Regions from separate parts of the Bradyrhizobium sp. SZCCHNRI20481 genome, predicted to be linked through region 1. Evidence: predicted binding sites of a transcription regulator. Region 1 holds the regulator's gene; the other holds the start of a gene.
The links. The regulator LexA, encoded in region 1, represses DNA repair genes until DNA is damaged. The targets are predictions, from matches to a motif close to TGTTCNNNNTGTGTTCNG.
Positions count from the first base shown of each region.

Region 1 (8,236 bases):
GCTCGAGTTCGAGGACCACCGGCCGCTCTACGATTGGTTCCTGGACAAGCTGCCGGTGCCGTCGCATCCGCACCAGTACGAGTTCGCGCGGCTCAACCTGACCTACACGCTGCTGTCGAAGCGCGTGCTGACGCGGCTGGTGCAGGACGGCCATGTCTCAGGCTGGAACGATCCACGCATGCCCACCATCGCCGGCCTGAAGCGGCGCGGCGTGCCGCCGGCGGCGGTGCGCGAGTTCATCAAGCGCATCGGCATCGCCAAGGCCAACAGCGTCGTCGATGTCGGCATGCTCGAATTCTGCATCCGCGAGGAGCTGAACCGCACGGCGCTGCGTCGGATGGCCGTGTTGCGGCCGCTGAAGGTGGTGATCGAGAATTATCCGGAAGGCCAGGTCGAGGAGCTCGAGGCGATCAACCACCCCGACGATCCCGCAGCCGGCACGCGCAAAGTCGCCTTCGGCCGCGAGCTCTATATCGAGCAGGACGACTTCATGGAGAACCCGCCGAAGAAGTTCTTCCGGTTGTCGCCGGGCAACGAGGTGCGGCTACGCTACGCCTATTTCGTCAAGTGCCGCGACGTCATCAAGAACGACGCCGGCGAGATCGTCGAGCTGCGCTGTACCTATGATCCGGCGACCAGGGGCGGCAACGCACCGGATGGACGCAAGGTCAAGGCGACGATGCACTGGCTGCCCGCTGCACAGTCGCTGACCGCCGAGATCCGCCTCTACAACCAGCTGTTCGCCAATCCGAGCCCCAATGCGGCCGACTTCACCGCCGATCTCAATCCCAACTCGCTTGAGGTCCTGACCGACGCGCGCATCGAGCCGGCGATCGCCGAGAGCAATTCGGACGCACCGATGCAGTTCGAGCGCCAGGGCTACTTCGTCCGCGATCCGGATTCGACGCCCGACAAGCTCGTGTTCAACCGCACCATCGGCCTGCGCGACACCTTTGCAAAGGAGGTCGCGAAGGGATGAGATGGGGACCGCAGCCGCAGCTCAATTGATCGCTGCGAGGCCGGCCTCGGTCAGCGTTGGCACGCCATCGCTGACCTCGACCAGGCCGCGCTCCGCGAGGAGCGAGAGATCATCGTCGGCGACGGGGGAGAGCGTGAGCCGGTGGGCCTTGATGTCCCGCAACGTCCAGCGCAGGTGGATCGCCGTGTCGAGCGCGAGGTCGGCAAAGGGATCGTCATTGTCATGGTGGTCCATACCCGCATAAGCCGGTGCGGTGCAGAAAGTTCCAATGACGTTCCCGGCACCGGGATTGGATTCTCGTTCCGTTCCGCTAGTCGGATTCCCCGTCGTTTCGCTAGCCTCCATGCCCGTAAAGTAACGGGTGGTGTGGGCAATGGCGGAGCCGGTCAGGCCGCCGGGAGGGCGTCGCGGGATCGCGGGCGCGATGGCCGATGTCTGGCCGCCGCGCGGCGCGCTGGCCGGCGGCTGGCCCGCGATCGGGTCCGGCGCGTCGTCGGCATTCGCCGCCCGCCTGAAGAACTGGGCGGTCGAGGAGGCCGGGGCAGGCCGGCTGCTGCCCTGGGTGCCGGTGGCGTTCGGGGCCGGCATCGCGCTGTACTTCACCGCCGATCACGAGCCGGTGCTCTGGATCGCCGCCACCACCGCGGCGCTGCTCTGCATCGTCGCCATCATGATGCGGCGGCATCGGATGTTTCCGGTTGCCGTGATGATCGCAGCTGCAGCGTGCGGCTTTGCCGCGGCGACCATCAAGACCGCGCGTGTCGCTCATCCAGTGCTGGCGCGGCCGTTGTATTCGGTGGCGCTGTCCGGCTTCGTCGAGGCGCGCGACATTCGCGAGCGCAGCGATCGGATCGTGCTGCGCGTCGCCGCGATGGAGAGCCAGCGCAGCAGCATCAGCCTCGCGCGCGTGCGGCTCGCGGTGCGTAAGGGCACGGCGCCCGAGGTCGGCAGCTTCGTGCAGCTCAAGGCGCGGCTGCTGCCGCCGATGGCCCCGGTGCGGCCGGGATCCTACGACTTCGCGCGCGACATGTTCTTCCAGGGCATCGGCGCCTCCGGCTTCGTGATGGGCGCGATCACGACGGCGACGCCGCCGCAGGCCGCCGGCTTCGGCCTGGGCTATGCGGCGGCCATGCAGGGCCTGCGCGATGCGATCGACGCACGCATCCGCGCCCGTCTGACGGGCGATGAGCGCGCCATCGCCACCGCGCTGCTGACCGGCCGGCGCGACGCCATCACGCCCGATGTCAACGATGCGATGTTCGTCTCCGGCCTCGGCCACGTGCTGTCGATCTCAGGCTATCACATGGCCGTCGTCGCCGGCGTCGTGTTCTTCGCCGTGCGCGCGCTGCTTGCGCTGATCCCCGGCCTCACTATCAGCCATCCGATCAAGAAATGGGCGGCCGCGGCGGCGCTGGTCGCGGCGGCGTTCTACCTGCTGCTGTCGGGCGCGGAGGTCGCGACGCAGAGATCGTTCTTCATGACGGCCGTGGTGCTGATCGCGGTCATGGTCGATCGCCGCGCCGTCACCTTCCGCACGCTCGCGGTCGCGGCGATGATCGTGCTGATCGCGGCACCCGAAGCGCTGGTGCATCCGAGCTTCCAGATGTCGTTCGCGGCGACGCTCGGCCTGGTCGCGCTGGTGCAGTTCGGCCTGCCCAAACTGTTTGCGACGCCGGACAGCTCCCCGGCGCAGCGCATCGCGCTGTGGGGCGGCCGCGAGCTTGCGATGCTGCTGCTGGCCTCGCTGATCGCGGGGCTTGCGACCACGCCCTATGCCGCGTTCCACTTCCATCGCGTCACGCCCTATGGCGTGCTCGCCAATCTCGCGGCGATGCCGGTGGTTTCGGTGCTGGTGATGCCCGCCGGACTGCTCGGCCTGCTGGCGGCGCCGTTCGGGCTCGACGGTCCCTGGTGGACGCTGATGGGCCTCGGCATCGACTGGATGATCGCGGTGACGCGCTGGGTGGCGGCGCTGCCCGGCGCGGTCGGGCGCATCCCGGGCTTCGGCATCGGTCCGCTGATCCTGGCCAGCCTCGGCGTCATCCTGATCGGCCTGCTGCGCACACCGCTGCGCTGGTCGGGCGCCGTCGGGCTCGTGGTGGCCACCGCGTGGGCCGCCACGACGCCGCTGCCCGACGTCCTGATCGCCGGCGACGGGCGCACGGTGGCGGTGCGCGGCCGTGACGGACGCCTGCATGTGATGCGCACCGGCAAGGACGTGTTCGCCACCAAGGAGTGGCTCGCGGCCGACGCCGATGCCCGGCTGCCGGCGGATTCATCGCTCGCCGATGGCGTCTCCTGCGACGAGGCGGGCTGCGTGGTCGCGATGGCCGACGGCCGATTCGCCGCCTTGACCCTGCGCGCCGAGGCGCTCGACGATGATTGCGCCCGTGCCGCGCTGATCGTCACCGCGCGCGCCGTGCCGTCATCCTGCGCGGCGGCCGTCATCGATCGCCAGCGCCTGCAGCAGCAGGGCGCCTTGATGCTGGTGCAGCGGGGCACCGGCTTCTCCGTCACGCCGGTGCGCGCTGGCGGCACCGATCGCCCGTGGTGGCCGGCGCCCGCCGAGGCCGGCGAGTTCGACACGACGCTGACGCCGCGTGCGCCGGTGTCGCGGCTTCAGGACGCGACGCCGCCGGAGACGGAGCAGGGCGAACAGGATTGAGCGCCGGACAGCTCGAACGTGCTGAGATGATACAACGTGCCGAGATGATACTCGGTGTCGTCGGGTCCATCGAACAGCGAGGGACCTTCGACCAGCGTGAACGCAGCGCCCGGATATCGTTGCCAGATGGCGATGTCATCAGCCGTGACCGTCAGCCATCCGAACGCAAGCATGTAGCGGTCGGGCTCGGTGATCCGGTCAGCCTTGTTCCAATCGATCTTGTTGACCGCGGCGGCAAGCTCCCCCGGCACACAATGCTGGCCGAGGGATGTCGTTCCTATTCGATGCGATGCCGGAGCGTGAGGGTCGCCCGAAAGGACCTTGCGCTTGCAGAAACCAAATCTCCCCCGGCCGAAAGCTCGCTCATGACCGAGAGAAATGCGGACGCGCAGGCGCTCAGGTGATGCTGATGCGGCGAATCGGTGTGGCCTGCGAAGCCGGAACGTCCTCCGCCACGCCCGGGCGGCGCTCGGCCGGCTGCTTGCTGACCGGCAATTGTAGCACGGTGACGCGCTGGCCCTCGCAGAGCTGGGTCACCAGCACGTGGCGGCCGTCGGCGAATTCGATCGCGTCGTGATGGCGATCGGGGATGTGCGTCTCGATGCTGTTGAACTTCGCGACGCGCTCGCGGATCGTCCGGGTCCAGAGCCAGCGGCTGTCGTAGCGGACGTCCTCGACAAATGCCAACTCGGTGCCGGGCAGCATGCAGACGGCGACGGTCGGCTCGCTCTCGAGGGCGAAGCCGCGGGTGGCGGTGCCGCGAAACGTCGTCGAGATCAACGTCTCGCCGACCTTGGCGGGACGGGACGCAACCGCATGGAGGCTGTAGTCACACATCGGATCGCTCCTCGTTGAGAGATAGCCGACCCACGCTCCCCCCGGACAGGCGCAGGCCTCTATCAGAGTGGACATCGATGGTGATGTTAGCGCGCGCTTCACGGCAATTCTGCGCTGATCTGCACCGCGTGCGCCCGCGGGCGATCACAAGCGTTTGAGCATGCCGCGCTGCACATCCTGAGGTGCATTCGCGTGTGACCAATTTCGATCGGCGGCGAAGCGCGTGCGCCCGTCGCCGATCGACCGATCGCGTCCGCGATCAGTACTTGCGATACAGCCCGACCAGCTTGCCTTGGATCTTCACCCGGTTCGGCGGCAGGATGCGGACCTCGTAGGCGGTGTTGGCCGGCTCCAGCGCGATCGATGCGCCGCGGCGGCGGAAGCGCTTCAACGTCGCTTCCTCGTCGTCGATGAGCGCTACCACGATGTCGCCGGTGTCGGCGGTCTCGTTGCGCTGGATCAGCGCCATGTCGCCGTCGAGGATGCCGGCATCGACCATGGAGTCGCCGCGCACCTCGAGCGCATAGTGATCGCCGTTGCCGAGCATGTCGGCAGGCACGCTGATGGTGTGGCTGCGCGTCTGTAGCGCCTCGATCGGGGTACCGGCGGCGATGCGGCCCATCACCGGCACCGCGACGGGGCGCTCGCCATCGTCCAGCGCGGGACTGCTGGTGCGCACCTTGCCGAGATTGCCCTCGATCACCGATGGGGTGAAGCCGCGGCGGTTGTTGGCGGCCTGTGACAGCTCGGGCAGCTTGATCACCTCGATCGCGCGGGCGCGGTTGGGCAGCCGGCGGATGAAGCCGCGCTCCTCGAGCGCCGTGATCAGGCGATGAATGCCGGACTTCGAGCGCAGATCGAGCGCATCCTTCATCTCGTCGAAGGACGGCGGCACGCCGGCTTCCTTGAGCCGCTCGTTGATGAACCGCAGAAGTTCGTACTGTTTGCGCGTCAGCATCTCGACCTGGTCCCCAGTTTGTTGTCGTCCGAGTCCAGGAGCTGCGCCTTGAGCACAAACCGGCTGAGAGCGCCTTGGAGTCGGACCATCATCGCGTCGCCCGCAACATACTAAAAACAAATCATGAACGGACACTATATGTTCGATGTGTGTTCCGCAATCCTTAAATTGTAGTGAACGGACCGGGCTTTGCCGGGGGGAAACGGCCTAGCTCGGCAGGCGCAGGATCTCGCACGGGCTGCCGGCGGCGGCCTTCGGCGCAAACGCCCGCCGGATCACCAGCGCCTGCGAGAGCGCGAGATTGCCGAGCAGCGACGAATCCTGCTGGGTCACCGGCGTTGCGATCAGGGTGCCGTCGGCGCGCTCCTCGAGCTGCGCCCGCAGATAGTCCTCGCGCGAATCGTTGGCCCCGAGTTCGCGGCCGAGCAGGGCGGTCTCGCGTGGCATGCGAGCTTCGTCGCGGCCGAGCAGCCGCCGAATCAGCGGCACCAGGAACAGGATGGCGCAGACATAGGACGACACCGGATTGCCGGGCAGTCCGATCACCCTCATGTCGCCGAGCCGTCCGTGCATCATCGGCTTGCCCGGCCGCATCGCGATCTTCCAGAACGCCATCTCGACGCCCTCGGCTTCGAGCGCCTGCTTGACGAGGTCGTGATCGCCGACCGAGGCGCCGCCGGTCGTGATCAGGATGTCGGCCTTGGCCTCGCGCGCCCGCCGGATCCCGGCGATCGTGGCCTCCATCGTATCCGCGGCGATGCCGAGATCGATCGGTGTCGCGCCCTCGCTGCGCACCAGCGCCCGCAGGGCGTAGCCGTTGGAATAGACGATCTGGCCCGGGCCGGGCGTCGAGCCAGGCATCACGAGCTCGTCGCCGGTGGCGAGCAGCGCCACCTTCGGCCGGCGCCGCACCGGCAGTGCCGGATGATTCATGCTGGCCGCCAGCGACAGGTCGCGGTCGCTGAGCCGGCGGCCCGCCTTCAGCAGCACCATGCCCTCATGAAAGTCGACGCCGGCGGGCCGGATGTGCCGGCCCTTGATCGCGGCCTCGGTGATCACGACGTGGCCATCTTCGGCGATCGTGTCCTCCTGGATCACCACCGCGTCGGCGCCCTCAGGGACAACGCCACCAGTGAAGATGCGCGCCGCCTCGCCGGGTCCGACCACGCGATCGAACGGCCGCCCCGCCGCGACCTCGCCGATCACCCTCAGCCGCACCTTGGCCTGGGCTGCGTCCGCCGCGCGCACGGCGTAGCCGTCCATCGCCGACATCGCCTCGGGCGGCTGCGTCCGCAGCGCCGCGAGGTCGCGGGCCAGGATGCGGTGATGGGCCTCGTCCAGCGTCACCAGCTCCTCGGCCAGCGGCTCGGCGCCGGCGAGCACGGCGGACAACGCATCAGACACCGGCATCAGGGCCATGAGAGTTCCTTCGGACGGAGACGGCAGATCGAATGAGTCGCCTTCTAACCGAACGCGCACGGCCCGGCCAAGGGCTCAGGCCGCTTCCTGCCTTCTGATCGTCTGATGTTGGCCGCGTCCGGGCCGCTGCCTCACGACCGCGCGAGAAACCCTGCAATCAGTGCGCAGAAGGTCGACCGCAGTGCCAAGGCGTTGGCCGATGCGCCGTTCCGATTAGCTCCCGCCCCGCGTTCTATCCAGCAGCCGCGCGACAGGCGGCGCGCTCGGTCGTGTGCAGGATGTCCGCCACCATGTTCCGCAGCCAGACCGATGCTGCATCACGATCGAGCTGCAGCGGCCAGACCATCGAGACGGCCGGCAGCCGCAGCTTCAACGGCGCGGGACAGAGCGTCAGCCCAAATCGCGGCCCGTAGAGCTTTGCCATCCTGGTCGGTATCGTCGTGATCACCGGTGATGCGGCGACCGTCGCCAGCACGCTGAGGAATTCCGAGGAGGCCGAGACCACGTTGAGCTCGGTCCCGATCTCATCCAGCGCCGCCTCCAGACAGCCCTGCAGGCTGTTGGTCAGCGTCACCAGCGCGTGCGGAAGCGACAGATAGTCGGCGAGGCTGATCGGCGTTTTCATCGCGATGCGCTTTGGATTGTAGACGCAGCTCAGCGCCTGCTCGAACAGGAGCTGGGATCTGTGCCGCTGTGCGACGGCGTCGAAGCAGCCGACCGCGACATCCAAGGCTCCGTCGTCGAGCAGGCGATGCACCTCGTTACGTTCGGTCGGCCGGCTGAGAAGCCGCACGCCGGGCGCCGTTCGACGGAGCACCGCGGTGAGCTCGGGGATCAGCAGCAGCTCGACCTCACTTGAAAATCCCAGGCGGATGGTGCGCTGCTCGGTCGCCGGGTCGAACTCCGGTGCGGCATGCAGCGCTGCCTGCATCTGCCCCAGCGCCGCCCGAACCGGCCCGGCGAGCACCGCAGCCTTTGGCGTCGGCTGCATGACGGCGCCGACGCGGACGAACAGCTCGTCCTGCAGCAGCACGCGAAGCGTCGACAGCGTATGGCTCATCGCAGGCTGACCCACCTTGAGGCGTGCGGCCGCGCGCGTCACGCTGCGCTCCTGCATGAGCGCGTCGAACGCGACCAGCAGATTGAGGTCGAAGGAGCGAAGATCGAAGTGATCGATGGACTGCATGAGCTGGATCGATTTGAGGAATGTATGACCTAGTCCTAGATCTCGGCCCAGACAAGACCACCGTTCGGATCGAGGCCGCCAGACATGCAGGACATCACGACCTATCGCGTCGGAGACGCCACCATCACGAGGATCTTCGAGATCGGCCTCGATGCGGTCGAGGGAGAGTTTTTGTTTCCGGGCGTAGAAGCA
Region 1 is NZ_JAUEUE010000002.1:131,383-139,618, forward strand. Features, by position in the region: gene QX132_RS03110 (glutamine--tRNA ligase/YqeY domain fusion protein) at 1-979, shown strand, start outside; gene QX132_RS03115 (hypothetical protein) at 1,001-1,213, opposite strand; gene QX132_RS03120 (ComEC/Rec2 family competence protein) at 1,353-3,644, shown strand; gene QX132_RS03125 (hypothetical protein) at 3,599-3,895, opposite strand; gene QX132_RS03130 (hypothetical protein) at 4,041-4,481, opposite strand; gene lexA (transcriptional repressor LexA) at 4,741-5,439, opposite strand; gene glp (gephyrin-like molybdotransferase Glp) at 5,647-6,858, opposite strand; gene QX132_RS03145 (LysR family transcriptional regulator) at 7,091-8,044, opposite strand; gene QX132_RS03150 (MBL fold metallo-hydrolase) at 8,129-8,236, shown strand, end outside.

Region 2 (8,236 bases), 120 kb from region 1:
TCGGCGGTGTGGTCGGCTACAACTGGCAGGTCGACAACATCGTGTTCGGTCTCGAGGGCGACTATCACTGGGCCGACATCAACGGCCGGTCGGGCGTCATCAACGCCGGTCTCGGCGATACCTACTTCACCAGGCTGCGCGGCTTTGGCGACATCAAGGGCCGCCTCGGCTGGGCTGCGGGTCCGGCGCTGTTCTTTGTCAGCGGCGGCGCTGCCGTCGGCGATCTCCAACACCGCTACGACGCAGCGCTCAATGGCGGCGCGGCGAATAGCTTCGCTCAGAACAACTGGCGCTGGGGTTGGACGATCGGTGCCGGCGCCGAGTACATGTTCGCGCCGAACTGGTCGGCCAAGGTCGAATACAACTATCTCGACTTCGGCAAGAGCTCGATTCAGTACAGCGCGGTTCCGGCCAATCGCTCCGAGTGGAGCGACACCGTGCACACCGTCAAGGCCGGCGTCTCCTATCACTTCAGCGGCCCGATCGTGTCGCGCTACTGATTGCACGCGCAAATCGAATGTGTCGAAAGGCCGGCTTCGCGCCGGCCTTTTTTGTGTGCCAGAACCGGTACTTGCTGGGCCGTTGTGTCATTTGGGTGACGGCTTTTTACGACGGAAGGGGCTATCAAGGTCCGGCGGGTGGGCGTTGGTGAGAGTGTGCGTGCGGGCGTCGGACTTGGTTTGGGGAATGCGATGAGAAGGCTGTTGCTGGGGGCGACAACTTCGCTGGCGCTGGGGATTGCGCCGGCCATCGCTGCCGACTTGCCCGCGCGCACCTTCACCAAAGCGCCTGCGATGATCACGACGATCTATGATTGGAGTGGCTTCTATATCGGCCTGAATGCCGGTGGCGCATCGGCCCGCACCTGCTGGACCAACAAGGTCAGCTTCGCCGGCGTGGCCGCAACCAACGCGGAAGGCTGCCATGATACGACCGGCGCGCTGGCTGGCGGCCAGATCGGCTATCGCTGGCAGGCCGGCGGCTGGGTGTTCGGCGTCGAAGGCCAGGGAAACTGGGCCAACCTCAAGGGCAGCAACACCAGCCAGTTGGTCCCGCCCGTGACCAACCAGACCAAGATCAATGGGATCGGCTTGCTCACCGGCCAGATCGGCTATTCCTGGAACAACGTGCTCTGGTACGTGAAGGGCGGCGCCGCGGTTGCGGGTGAGAAGTACAACGGTCTGTCCACGGCAACTGGCGGTGTGCTCGACCAGTCCAGCGCCACGCGCTGGGGTGCGGCTGTCGGCACCGGCGTCGAGGTCGGCTTCGCCAAGAACTGGTCGGTCGCAGCCGAATACGAGCACCTGTTCATGGGCAACCGCACCCTGGGCTTCTCGGGCGTTCCCGGTGGAGCCGCGGGCCGGACCGATGCGGTCGGCCAGGACGTCGACATGGCGACGGTCCGCGTGAACTATCGCTGGGGCGGCCCCGTCGTATCCAAGCACTGACTTTTCCAAGCGCTGACCCTCGAGGACTGGCGGTCGAGGGTCTGACGCGCCAAGCGCTCACCCGCCCCTCGCGCTTCGGGACAGCTCTGCGATCTGCACGACCGGTCGCGATCTTTACCAGCGCTTAAGTACGTTCGGCACATCCCGCCACGCGCCTGCTCCCGATCACGAGTTTAGAAAGCAGTCTCTCCTACAACCAGCAACAGGCCACCTTCGCGTGGGCCCGGATCGGAGGGATCCGGAGCGTGGTGTATTGGGACTGGGGAGAGACGAATGCAGAAGACGACCTTGATCTTGACCGCAAGCGCCGCGGCGCTGGGACTGGCGCCGGCCTCAGCGGCCGACTTCGCGACGCGCCCTTACAGCAAGGCGCCACCGCCGGCCTATGTCACGCCGCTGCCGAACTGGGCCGGGTTCTACCTCGGCGTCAATGGCGGCGCCGATTGGAGCCACAACTGCTGGACGCTCAATCGCGTCGGCGGCGTGCCGGTCGTGCCGACCCAGTCCGAAGGCTGCCACAATGCCTCGAGCGGCCTCATCGGCGGCCAGGTCGGCTATCGCTGGCAGGCGGCGAGCTGGGTGTTCGGCGTCGAGGCCCAGGGCAACTGGACCGACCTGAAGTCGTCCAATGCGAGCACGGCGGCGCTGGCTGCGGGCATCACCAACAACACCAAGACCGATGCGATCGGCCTGTTCACCGGCCAGGTCGGCTACGCCTGGGGCAACGTGCTCTGGTACGTGAAGGGCGGCGCCGCCGTCACCCACAACAAATACACCGGCACGGCGAATGCGGCTGCGCCCTTCCCGGTCGGCACGCTGCTGGATTCCGCCAGTGAGACCCGCTGGGGCGGCACCGTCGGCACGGGCGTCGAGTTCGGCTTCGCGCCGAACTGGTCGGTCGCCGTCGAGTACGACCACCTGTTCATGGGCTCGCGCGACATCAGCTTCCCGGCCACCGCAACCGTGCTGTCGCGCGTCGATACCATCAAGCAGGACATCGACATGGCGACAGTCCGGGTGAACTATCGATTCGGGGCGCCGATGGGCACGCGCTACTGAAAAAAGCCGCCGCTCGCACGCATTCGGAAAGGCCGGCCCTCGCGCCGGCCTTTTTCGTGTCAACAGCCCGGCAGCGTCGCGGCGTTTTTGTGCTAAATATATGATTTATAACGCTTTTTCGTTTCTGTGGCGGGCGCGTTACAGCCTCACCGGGATGCCCTGTGTATGACTTGCCCATCGCTTGTCATTCCAACCTCCCGGGGGAGAATTTGATGAAGAAGTTGTTTGTGATCACGACGGCGCTCGTCGGCATCGCAACGGCCACGTCCGCTTCGGCGGCCGACATGGCGGCACGTCCCTATACGAAGGCGCCGCCGATGGTCGCGCAGATCCTGAGCTGGTCGGGCCTCTACGCCGGCATCCAGGGCGGCGGCGGCTGGGGCACCAGCAAGGAGACCTTCCTCGGCCGCTTCAATGCGCCGGGCTTCCTGGGCACCCAGAACTACAACACCAATGGCGGCTTCGTCGGCGGCGTGGTCGGCTACAACTGGCAGGTCGACAACGTCGTGTTCGGCCTCGAAGGCGACTATCACTGGGCCGACATCAACGGCCGCTCCGCCGTGGTCAATGCCGGCCTCGGCGACACCTTCTTCACCAAGCTGACCAGCTTCGGCGACATCAAGGGCCGCCTCGGCTATGCCGCCGGTCCCGCCCTGTTCTTCGTCAGCGGCGGCGCCGCGGTGGGCCAGTTGCAGCATCGCTATGACGGCGTCCCCGGCAACGTCTTCAGCCAGAACACCACCCGCTGGGGCTACACGGTCGGCGCCGGCGCCGAATACATGTTCGCGCCGAACTGGTCGGCCAAGCTCGAGTACAACTATCTCGACTTCGGCAAGAGCGCGATCCAGTACAGCGCTTTCGCGACCAACCGCTCCGAGTGGAAGGACACCGTCCACACCGTCAAGGCCGGCCTCAGCTACCACTTCGGCGGTCCGGTCATCGCCAAGTACTGACACCTGCAACCGACAGGTTCCGAGAAAGGCCGGCGAAAGCCGGCCTTTTTTGTTGCCCTGATGCCACCTTGCCGGCTCGCCACACCCGGAACCAAGCAGTTGAGTGACATAGGCTTTCTGGAACTTGCCCGTAAAAACGCGGTTTGGCCGCGAGTGTGTCTTCAGGGTGACGGTAATCCGTACGGAACCGGGCTATAGGAACCTCGTCAACTTGAACGGGTGAGTCTGTTTCGTGCGTAAAACTCTCGGTGCGATGCGGACTGTTAGGAATAAACTGGAGACTGGAATGAAGAAGATCCTGCTCGCGACCGTGGCCTTGGCCGCCCTGGCCGCTCCCGCTGCCGCCGCTGATCTTGCCGCGCGCCCGACCTACACCAAGGCGCCGGTTGCCGCGCCTGTGCTGACCTGGACCGGCTTCTACATCGGTGCCATGGGCGGCTATGCCAACGAGGATGCTGACTTCGCGGCCATGAAGGGCGGCTTCGCTGGCGGCACCGTCGGCTACAACTGGCAGCAGGGTGCTGTCGTGTTCGGCCTCGAGGCCGACGCCGCTTGGGCCGACATCAACGCAAACGTTGGCGCGCTCGGTGTCAACGCCGAATCCAAGATCCGTGACTGGGGCACCGTCCGCGGCCGCATCGGCTACGCCTTCGGCCCGACCCTGCTGTACGCGACCGGTGGTTACGCCTGGGCTGACAACCGCGTCTCGCTGACGGCTCCGGGCTTCGCCGCTTCGGACAGCAAGATCCACTCCGGCTGGACCGTCGGCGCTGGCGTCGAGTACATGTTCGCCCCGAACTGGTCGCTGAAGGGCGAATACCTCTACAAGAGCTTCGGTGGCGAGAGCTACACCTTCACCGGCCTCGGCACGCTCGCGACCGGCACGCTCAACGTGCATTCCGGTCAGGTCGGCATCAACTACCACTTCTAAGTCTTCGCCTCCGGGCCAACGCACACAGCCTCCGCTCTGCCAGAGCGGAGGCTTTTTCTTTGCGGGATCGCGCACAAGGCAGGACGGAACCGGCAGCCTCCTGCCATTCGCTGCCATTCCCTGCGCGCATTGTTGATGATTCGCTGACGGCACTGGAAATCCAGCCCCGTTCTTCCTACGTTCCGACGATACCTTTTCCCTCTGGCGTCCGATGGCCGGCTTCCGGCGAACGCGCCTGCAACGATGGCGCGACTCTGCGCCGTGGGACGATCGTCATGGATGAAGTGCTCAAGGCCAAGCAGCGCGCGCAAGCCAACCAGTCGAGCCTGCGGGCGATCACGATCCGCGGCGCCCGCGAGCACAACCTCAAGAACATCGACGTCGAGATCCCGCGCGACAGGCTCGTGGTCTTCACCGGCCTGTCCGGTTCCGGCAAATCCTCGCTCGCCTTCGATACGATCTATGCCGAGGGCCAGCGCCGCTACGTCGAATCGCTGTCGGCCTATGCGCGCCAGTTCCTTGAGATGATGCAGAAGCCTGATGTCGACCAGATCGACGGCCTGTCGCCGGCGATCTCGATCGAGCAGAAGACCACCTCGAAGAACCCGCGCTCGACGGTCGGCACGGTCACCGAGATCTACGACTACATGCGGCTGCTCTGGGCGCGCGTCGGCGTGCCCTACTCCCCGGCCACCGGCCTGCCGATCGAAAGCCAGACCGTCTCGCAGATGGTCGACCGCGTGCTGGCGCTGCCCGAGGGCACCCGCCTCTATCTGCTGGCCCCGGTCGTGCGCGGACGCAAGGGCGAGTACAAGAAGGAGCTCGCCGAATATCTCAAGAAGGGCTTTCAGCGCGTCAAGATCGACGGCACCTTCCATGAGCTCGCCGAGGTGCCCACGCTCGACAAGAAGTTCCCGCACGACATCGACGTCGTCGTCGACCGCATCGTGGTGCGCCCCGACATCGGCCAGCGCCTCGCGGAGAGTTTCGAGACCGCGCTGAAGCTCGCGGAGGGACTCGCCGTGATCGAGTTCGCCGACGCGCCCGCCTCCGCCGCCCCGGCCGAGGAGAAGAAGAAGACCGCCAAGATCCATGACAAGAGCGGGCCCGAGCGCATCCTGTTCTCGGAGAAGTTCGCCTGCCCAGTCTCCGGTTTCACCATTCCCGAGATCGAGCCGCGGCTGTTCTCGTTCAACAATCCCTACGGCGCCTGCCCGGAATGCGGCGGCCTCGGTGTCGAGCAGCACGTCGATGCTGATCTCGTCATTCCCGACAAGGACGTCACCCTGCGCAAGGGCGCGATCGCCCCCTGGGCCAAGTCGTCCTCGCCCTATTACCTGCAGACGCTGACAGCGCTCGGCAAGTTCTACAAGTTCACGCTCGACACCAAGTGGAAGGACCTGCCGAAGAAGACGCAGAACGCGCTGCTGCACGGCTCCGGCGACGACGAGATCAAGTTCACCTATGAGGACGGCGTCCGCGCCTACGACACCAAGAAGCCGTTCGAGGGCGTGATCACCAACATCGAGCGCCGCTTCCGCGAGACCGAGAGCGAATGGGCGCGCGAGGAGCTCGGCAAGTACTTCAACGACGTGCCCTGCGCCGGCTGCAACGGCTTCCGGCTGAAGCCCGAGGCGCTGTGCGTCAAGGTCGCCGGCAAGCACATCGGCGAGATCTCCGAGCTCAGCGTCAGGGCTGCCGGCGAATGGTTCGCCGAGGTGCCGAAGGCCCTGAACGCGCAGCAGACCGAGATCGCCACCCGCATCCTCAAGGAGATCCGCGACCGCCTCACCTTCCTGCTCGACGTCGGCTTGAACTATCTGACCCTGGCGCGCTCCTCCGGCACCTTGTCGGGCGGCGAGAGCCAGCGCATCCGCCTGGCGTCGCAGATCGGCTCGGGCCTGACCGGCGTGCTCTACGTGCTCGACGAGCCCTCGATCGGCCTGCACCAGCGCGACAACGCCCGCCTGCTCGACACGCTGAAGCGGCTGCGCGACCTCGGCAACACCGTGATCGTGGTCGAGCATGACGAGGATGCCATTCGCCTCGCCGACTACGTGCTCGACATCGGCCCCGGCGCCGGCACCCATGGCGGCAACATCGTCGCCGAGGGCACGCCGGCCGAGATCATGCGCAATCCGGCGTCGCTGACCGGCAAATATCTCACCGGCGAGCTCGAGGTCGAGGTGCCCGAGCGGCGGCCGCCGAACCATCGCCGCACCATCAAGGTCGTCAACGCCCGCGGCAATAACTTAAAGAACGTGTCGGCCGAGATCCCGCTCGGCCTGTTCACCGCCATCACCGGCGTCTCCGGCGGCGGCAAGTCGACGCTTCTCATCGACACGCTCTACAAGGCGATCGCGCGCAAGCTCAACGGCGCCAACGAGGCCGCCGCGCCGCACGATCGCATCGAGGGCCTGGAGCACATCGACAAGATCATCGATATCGACCAGTCGCCGATCGGCCGCACCCCGCGCTCCAATCCCGCGACCTATACCGGCGCATTCACCCCGATCCGCGAATGGTTCGCCGGCCTGCCGGAATCGAAGGCACGCGGCTACGAGCCGGGCCGCTTCTCCTTCAACGTCAAGGGCGGCCGCTGCGAGGCCTGCCAGGGCGACGGCGTCATCAAGATCGAGATGCACTTTTTGCCCGACGTCTACGTCACCTGCGACGTCTGCAAGGGCAAGCGTTACAACCGCGAGACGCTCGACGTGCTGTTCAAGGGCAAGTCGATCGCCGACGTGCTCGACATGACCGTCGAGGAAGCCGCCGAATTCTTCAAGGCGGTGCCGCGCGTGCGCGACACCTTCGAGACGCTGCGTCGCGTCGGCCTCGACTACATCCATGTCGGCCAGCAGGCCACCACGCTCTCCGGCGGCGAGGCGCAGCGCGTCAAGCTCGCCAAGGAGCTGTCCAAGCGCGCCACCGGCCGCACGCTCTACATCCTGGACGAGCCGACCACCGGCCTGCACTTCCACGACGTCAAGAAGCTGCTGGAGGTGCTGCACGAGCTGGTCGCGCAGGGCAATTCGGTAGTGGTGATCGAGCACAATCTCGAGGTCATCAAGACCGCCGACTGGGTGATCGATCTCGGCCCCGAAGGCGGCGACGGCGGCGGCGAGATCGTCGCCTGGGGCCCGCCCGAGGACATCGTCAAGGCGCCGCGCAGCTACACCGGGCAGTTCCTCAAGCCGGTGCTGGAGAAGTCAGCCAAGCCGAAGAAGCGCGGCCGGGGCGCAGCCAGCGAGGCGGCGGAGTAGTTGCCCTCAATTCCCTTGTATCGATCGTCGTTGCGAGCGAAGCGATCCAGGGCCGCGTGCGCGTCTCTGGATTGCTTCGTCGCTTCGCTCCTCGCAATGACGCATGTGGTCGATACCGGTTCATCACAGCAAAGCCCGCCACTCTCTACAGAGCGGCGGGCTCGATGTTTCCACAACGAACTCAGATTACCACTGGCGATAATATCCGCTGCGCGTGCCGTTGTTGTTGCCGCCCGGGCCGACGTCGCCCTGGGTCGAGCTCGGGGTCGGATGGTTGGTGCCGTTGTAGCCGGTGCCCCAGCCCGGGCCGTCATACGGGCCCGGCGCGACCGCGACGTAGCCTTCCTCATAGACCGGCCCCGGCGCCCAGGCGAAGGAATCGCGGTAGGCGTAGGTGCTGGTGACCTGGCCACCATAGCCGTAGCCGCCCGGGCCGTATTCGCCGGCCGAGGCCGCAGCGGTGCCAGCCACGAGCGTGACGGCGGTCAGCACGGCGAATCCAAACGTGCGCGTCATGAACTTGCTCCTTCGTTCCTAATTCTCGGAGAACAAACGATATCGATCCATCCAAGGTTCCGCCGG
Region 2 is NZ_JAUEUE010000002.1:249,632-257,867, reverse strand. Features, by position in the region: gene QX132_RS03725 (outer membrane protein) at 1-500, shown strand, start outside; gene QX132_RS03720 (outer membrane protein) at 693-1,448, shown strand; gene QX132_RS03715 (outer membrane protein) at 1,722-2,507, shown strand; gene QX132_RS03710 (outer membrane protein) at 2,720-3,460, shown strand; gene QX132_RS03705 (porin family protein) at 3,747-4,391, shown strand; gene uvrA (excinuclease ABC subunit UvrA) at 4,667-7,654, shown strand; gene QX132_RS03695 (hypothetical protein) at 7,841-8,170, opposite strand.
Region 2: the regulator LexA is predicted to act here: its motif matches at 4,559-4,576, upstream of uvrA (excinuclease ABC subunit UvrA).